DNA from 2 places in the Arthrobacter sp. KNU40 genome. Region 1 is predicted to be linked to the other one. Evidence: riboswitches for the same ligand, from Rfam matches in the RefSeq annotation. Region 1 holds a riboswitch; the other holds the start of a gene.

What was found. A riboswitch is a leader RNA that binds a small molecule or an ion and turns the genes downstream of it on or off. The one in region 1 is predicted to bind glycine.
Region 2: another riboswitch for glycine. It lies ahead of cycA (D-serine/D-alanine/glycine transporter); the one in region 1 lies ahead of lipA (lipoyl synthase).

The regions. Positions count from the first base shown of each region.
Region 1 covers NZ_CP195850.1:4,686,828-4,690,233, reverse strand. The annotation lists gene ACSKT0_RS21810 (methylenetetrahydrofolate reductase) at 1-732, opposite strand, end outside; gene lipA (lipoyl synthase) at 749-1,774, opposite strand; glycine riboswitch at 1,824-1,927, opposite strand; glycine riboswitch at 1,929-2,027, opposite strand; gene ACSKT0_RS21800 (hypothetical protein) at 2,161-3,126, shown strand; gene ACSKT0_RS21795 (hypothetical protein) at 3,228-3,406, shown strand, end outside.
Region 2 covers NZ_CP195850.1:5,020,586-5,023,991, forward strand. The annotation lists gene gcvP (aminomethyl-transferring glycine dehydrogenase) at 1-529, opposite strand, end outside; glycine riboswitch at 581-680, opposite strand; glycine riboswitch at 681-781, opposite strand; glycine riboswitch at 977-1,074, shown strand; glycine riboswitch at 1,076-1,184, shown strand; gene cycA (D-serine/D-alanine/glycine transporter) at 1,235-2,701, shown strand; gene ACSKT0_RS23420 (PucR family transcriptional regulator) at 2,737-3,406, opposite strand, start outside.

The DNA.
Region 1 (3,406 bases):
GTAGAGATGTATTCCCGCGACGCCGTCCGGGTGCGCAGTGAGTTCGGAAACCAGGCCTTGCGGTGAGTACTTGTCTCCGCCGAGAAGCTTGCGGGCGAGGGTTCCTTTATTGCTGAGGAACTTCAGGGATGTCCCGACGCCGATCTGGGTTGCCAGGGCCAGCAGTTTGGTCCGGGGAACTGCCCCGGCAATCCCAGCCCATACGGGAAGCTCGACGCCTTCCCGGCGCAGGAGTGCTGAGTAGTCGAGGATCGTCGGGGTGGAGAAGCACATCTGCGTGACAACGTGCGTCGCCAGGTGTTGTTTGGCCAACAGTGCGTCCAGCAAGTCCAGCCCGCTCACGGAAGGATGCCCCTCGGGGTAACCGGCGATGCCCGCTGTGATGGTGCCACCGGTGTACTCGGCGATGTCCGCCAAGAGGGGAAGGCTCGATCGGTAGGGGCCGGCACCAAGAGGTCCGTCTCCACCGATGGCGAAGACCTCCGTGATCCCGACGGCCCCGCAGTCCCGGAGGATGCCGGAAAGCTGCGCCCTGTGCTCCAGCCCGCGCGCCGAGACGTGCGGAATCACGTTGTAGCCCAGGAGGCTGAGCTTGACGGAAGCCTCCATGGTCCGCGCGATGCCGTGATGGGGCAAGCAGGTGACTGTGAGCGTTGTGGAAAGCGGCACTGCGGCCTGGACTTTCTCAACGATTCCGTCTGAGGGAATGATTTCAATCCGGGTGGGGAACATGCTGGCTCCTTGCCGATCAGGCCGTCGCGTGGTGTGCGAGGAGGGTGCGGGCTTCCTGGCGGGTGGTGCCGGAGTCCTGGATGCCTTCGGCGATGTGGGCGAGGTGGGCAGGGATTTCGCGGCCTTTCTTGCGCATCGCGGTGGCCCAGAGGCGTCCGGCGCGGTAGGAGGAGCGGACCAGGGGGCCGGACATGACGCCGAGGAAGCCGATTTCCTCGGCTTCGGTGGCGAGGTCGACGAATTCCTGGGGTTTGACCCAGCGGTCCACGGGCAGGTGCCGTTCGGAGGGGCGCAGGTACTGGGTGATGGTGATCAGGTCGCACCCTGCGGCGTGCAGGTCGGTCATGACTTCGGAGATCTCTTCGCGGGTTTCGCCCATGCCCAGGATCAGGTTGGATTTGGTGACCATGCCGGCGGCCCGGCCCTGGGTGATGACGTCCAGGGAGCGGTCGTAGCGGAACGCGGGGCGGATGCGTTTGAAGATCCGGGGCACGGTTTCGACGTTGTGCGCGAAGACCTCGGGGGCGGAGTCGCAGATCGCTTGGATGTGTTCGGGTTTGCCGGAGAAGTCGGGGATGAGCAGTTCGACGCCGGTGCCGGGGTTCAGTTCGTGGATCTTGCGGACGGTTTCGGCGTAGAGCCAGACGCCTTCGTCTTCCAGGTCGTCGCGGGCGACGCCGGTGACGGTGGCGTAGCGCAGGGCCATGGCCTGGACGGAGCGGGCGACCTTGGTGGGTTCGAACATGTCCACGGGGGAGGGTTTGCCGGTGTCGATCTGGCAGAAGTCGCAGCGGCGGGTGCATTCGGAGCCGCCGATCAGGAAGGTCGCTTCCTTGTCTTCCCAGCACTCGAAGATGTTCGGGCAGCCGGCTTCCTCGCAGACGGTGTGCAGGCCTTCTTTTTTCACGAGGTTCTTCAGGCCCACGAATTCCGGGCCCATCTGGACCTTGGCCTTGATCCACTCGGGTTTGCGTTCGACCGGGACGGCTTTGTTGCGCTGTTCAACGCGCAGCAGCTTACGGCCTTCAGGTGCCAGGGTCATGAGGAACTCCATAATTCAGGTGGCGCGGACGCACCACGATGATTCGGTTCCTCCCCGCTCTGTATTGGACCTGAGAGTTTCCGCGTTGCCGCCTCGCGGCTGGACGCTTGCACCGTCGGTGAGTCCGGTTGCCCGGGCTGCTTTCCAGAGTTGCCTTGCCGCGGCGGTACATGGGCCTGAGAGATTCCTGGGGAGGATTTGCTCCTACGGCGCCTGCTGAAACGTACCGGCAGGGCTCTCCCGCCGCAGATCATAAGCGCGTGCCACCTTTCGGTGACACGTCTCACATGGTATCCGGTGCCTGTGCGGCACGCAAAGAGCTGAGTCATTGATTCCTGACGTTGGCTGATGTACCTTGGCGCCAAGGAATCCGACATCCTTGCCGGATGACCGTCGAAAAGGTCGACGCCATGGCAGGAACCTCAACAGCTCCCCTCCGCATTTCGATGCACAATTCGGGTCGAGCCGCACCGAAGGTCCTCGCCGCCCTGTCGGTGCTGGCAGTCTTGTTTTGCGGCATCAGTACCGCTTCCCCGGTTCTTGCGGCCACGCCCTGCTGGGACATCAGCGGTACTTGGACGACGGTCCAGGGCGGCTCCCGGACCTTAACGTTCACCTTCCAACAGAACGGCAACCAGGTGAGCGGCACTGCCGGCGACACCAGCCTCAGCGGGACCTTCACCGGAAACGTTACCGGCGACCACGTCGACGTGATCGTGGTGTGGAACGCCCAGCGCGCCAACGGCTCCACCCTCGAAGGCGAGTACGAGGCCACCATCTCGGCCGGGACGCTGACCGGGACGACCCACGACGTTGCCAATCCCTCCAGCCACGCCACATGGACCGCTACCGGTGGCCCGACCAAGGCCTGTGCCGGAGCCACCGCGACGCCCACCGGCTCGGTGACGCCCACCAGCGCGGCGACGCCAACCGGCTCGCCCACGTCGACCAGCTCGCCCGCCTCGACCAACTCGAATGAGGCCGCGGCGGAAGCGGCCATCCTCCAAGCCCTGGAGAGCACCGGGCACACTAGCGTGCCCGCTACGGAAGGTCTGAATACCAGCGGCGCCCAAGCGATTGAAGGCGCCTTCAGGGGGCTCTTCTCGAAGAACGACGACGTCGCCAATGCCCTGGTCTTCCAAGCCGGTCTGCTGGCGTCGTCGGACGGCTCGGATGGGAGGCCCAGGTTCCCGGGCGTCCGGGCATGCATGCCCATCATCCTGCGCATGGCTTACAACGGGGTTACCGGTCCGGATGCTGCTGCACGTGCATCAGCGCTGTTGGCGGGCCGTCGCCTGCTGCTCTACCTCCTGGGACGGGACTTCGCGGTCACCAAGGGGGCGGCGTCGTGACTCCGTGCCGGATCCTCGTCGTCCTCGTCGCTTTCACAGCAACGTCAGTGGCCCTCGCGGCCTGCCAGGGGCCCCGGCCTAGTTCCCCCAATTCTTCTCAGGTGATGCCTCCCTCTTCCCAGGTAACGAGATCAGGGCCGCCGCAAAGCGCAGGGCTCACCCTGACCCCGCCGGCGGGGTGGGCGAACCGGGTACTGCCCACCCTCGGCGGGATCGTGCTGGCCGGGACGGAAGCGGACCTGACTGCCCAGACCCCGGCCGGGCCGAGGCTGACCGCGGT
Region 2 (3,406 bases), 330 kb from region 1:
CGAGGACGGTCTTGCCCGCAGAGGCGGACTTGTTGGCCCTCCGCATGAGCAATACGGCCTCGGCGACGGCGGTGGCTTCGTCCAGCAGGGACGCGTTGGCCACCGGCAATGCCGTGAGGTCCTGGACCATGGTCTGGAAGTTCAGCAGGGCTTCGAGGCGGCCCTGGGAGATTTCCGGCTGGTAGGGCGTGTAGGCCGTGTACCAGGCCGGGGATTCGAGGATGTTGCGGCGGATCACCGGCGGAGTGACGGTGTCGTAATAGCCCTGGCCGATCATCTGCACGGCCGTCTTGTTCTTGGCCGCCAGCTTGCGAAGTTCAGCCAGGACTTCCACCTCGCTGAGGGCGTCGGTGCCGTGCTTGGACAGCCTAAGTGCAACATCCTGGCGGATGGAATCGGGGACAGCGACATCCACCAGGCCGTCAACGGAGTCGTAGCCGACAGCTTTGAGCATGATGCCAACATCGATTTGCCGTCGTGCGCCGATGTGTCGGTCTGCGAAAGCGGTGGGGGTTGATTGAACAGTCAAAAGGAACTCCAAGGTAGGGCCGACCGCAATGGCACGGCTTCGGTTTGGGTTCCTCCCCGCTCTGTATCGGACCTGAGAGATTCCGCAGGCTTGGTTGCCTGCTTGCACCGTCGGTGAGCCGGACCGAAGCCTGGCTGCTTTCCAGAGTTGCCTCGCCGCAGCGGTACGGGGGCCTGAGAGATTCCTGGGGAGGATTTGCTCCTACGGCGCCTGCCCGGTTGATGACTGGGAGGACTCTCCCGCCACGGTTCGAAAGGCATATTCAGATTTGGGGTGATTCGGCTCACACCATACACACAATGTCAACGCAGGGGCAACATCAGGTATCGGAAATAGCCGTCGGCAGAGGATCATCAGTCGAGGAGATCACGAAGCATAGCCGGAGTTGACATTCCTTGGTGACCTATCCCACACTGAGTCGGGCATCACCCAAACTGAATACGCTGATGATCTGCGGCGGGAGAGTCCTGCCGGTACATTCTGCAGTCGCCGTAGGAGCAAATCCTCCCCAGGAAACTCTCAGGCCCCCGTACCGCCGCGGCAAGGCAACTCTGGAAAGCAGCCCGGGAACTCCGGGCTCACCGACGGTGCAAAGCGGAACCATGCGAAAGCACGGGGCCGCGGAATCTCTCAGGTCCAATACAGAGCGGGGAGGAACCCGAATCATCGTGGCACGCTAATGCCACTTGAACGATGGAGTTCCTCATGACGATTCATCACCCGCCCGCCATAGCTAGTGAAACACCCCATCTTGATCGGCAGCTCAGCAACCGGCACATCCAGCTGATTGCGATCGGCGGCGCCATCGGCACAGGCCTCTTCATGGGTTCCGGAAAGACCATCTCCGCGGCCGGCCCGTCCGTGATCTTCGTGTACATGATCATCGGCTTCATGCTGTTCTTCGTCATGCGCGCCATGAGCGAACTGCTGCTGTCCAACCTGCACTACAAATCCTTCAGCGACTTTGCCGCAGACCTTCTGGGTCCGTGGGCAGGTTTCTTCACCGGCTGGACCTACTGGTTCTGCTGGGTGATCACCGGCATCGCGGACGTCATTGCCATTGCGGGCTACTCAAAGGAGCTCTGGCCGAGCCTCCCGCTGTGGATCCCGGGCCTGGCCACTATCGCGATCCTGCTGCTGCTGAACCTGACCACGGTGAAGGCCTTCGGCGAGACAGAATTCTGGTTCGCCCTCATCAAAATCATCGCGATTGCAGCACTGATCGTTGTAGGGCTGTTCATGATCTTCAGCGGGTTCCAGTCCGAGGCCGGACCGGCAAGCCTCACCAACCTCTGGAGCCACGGCGGCTTCTTCCCCCACGAATTCATGGGCTTCGTGGCCGGCTTCCAGATCGCGGTCTTCGCATTCGTGGGCATTGAGCTAGTGGGCACCACTGCGGCAGAGGCCAAGGACCCGGAGAAGAACCTGCCCAGAGCGATCAACTCCATCCCGGTGCGAGTGCTCCTGTTCTACGTGGGCGCCCTCATCATCCTGATGTCCGTCACTCCTTGGACCCAGTTCGCCGCCGGCCACAGCCCATTCATCGCCATGTTCTCCCTGGCTGGGCTCGGCGCAGCCGCCACCGTGGTCAACCTGGTGGTGCTGAGCTCGGCCATGTCCTCGGCCAACTCCGGCATCTACTCGACCTCGCGCATGGTGTACGGCCTAGCCCAGGAGGGCGACGCCCCGGCCCTTTTCAGCGGCCTGTCCCGGCGGAAGGTTCCCCGCAACGCCCTGTTCCTCTCCTGCGTGCTGCTGCTCTCCGGCGTCGTCCTGATGTACGCGGGACAGGACGTCGGCAAGGCCTTTGACATGGTCACCACCGTGTCGGCCGTCTGCTTCGTCTTCGTCTGGTCCATCATCCTGGCCAGCTACATCGCATTCCGTCGTCGTCGCCCGCAGCTGCACATCGCGTCCACGTTCAAGATGCCCGGCGGCATCGTGATGGTGTGGGTGGTCTTCGCGTTCTTCGCGTTTGTGCTCTGGACGCTGACCACCCAGTCGGACACGCTGACGGCACTGCTGGTCACGCCGGCCTGGTTCATCATGCTCGGTGTCGCGTGGTTCTTCCTGCGCCGCCGTCCAGCCCACCTGGCCCGCTACGCGAGGTTCCAGGACGAGCTCCAGTCGGACCAGGATGCCGCAGACGTGCCCCTCCGCGCGGGCGCCTAGGCGGACAATGACAACCACCTCTGCGGGGTGGGGGTTCACTTATGCATGGCCTCATGTATCTGGAGCGCAAACCAAAGCTGGGCCAACGTGGATGTTTCGGTCATGTCGAGCCCCGTCAACTCGCTGATTTTCCGGATGCGGTAAATGATGGTTTGTCGATGGGCGAAGAGCGCCGCGGCAGTCTTTTGCCACGACCTCTGGGCGTCCAGGTAGGTTTTCAAAGTCACGATGAGATCGCCTTCCTGGCTCTGTTCATACGTGAAGATCGGGCCGAGCAGCCGCTGAACCAACGCCGCCCCCTCCTCGAAACTGGTGAGCCCCAGCCACGAGGGCCCCTCGGCGTAACGGGACAGGTTTACGGCATTGCCTTTCGCTGAACCGAGCGCCCACAGCGATTCCTGCAGTGCTCGTTGGATGCCACCCGCAGACGTAGGGGAGCTGATGCCAATCCGAACCTCGGGCCCTGCGCAGTGGATCAATACGTCATCGGCCACCGCTGCTGATATCGCCACATGAAGTGTGTTGAAACGCCTCAGGCAAGCGGCCTGAAGGCCGTGACGCCACAGTTCGACGTGAATGTTCGCCAGCCGCTCGCCGTCGTCGTCCCCTATCGAAACAACCACCAAATTCTGCGCCGGAACATCAAGAGCGGCGAGCCTGACCTCCAGTTCCGCGAGCCCGAGACGTCCATCGAACGCCTGCAAG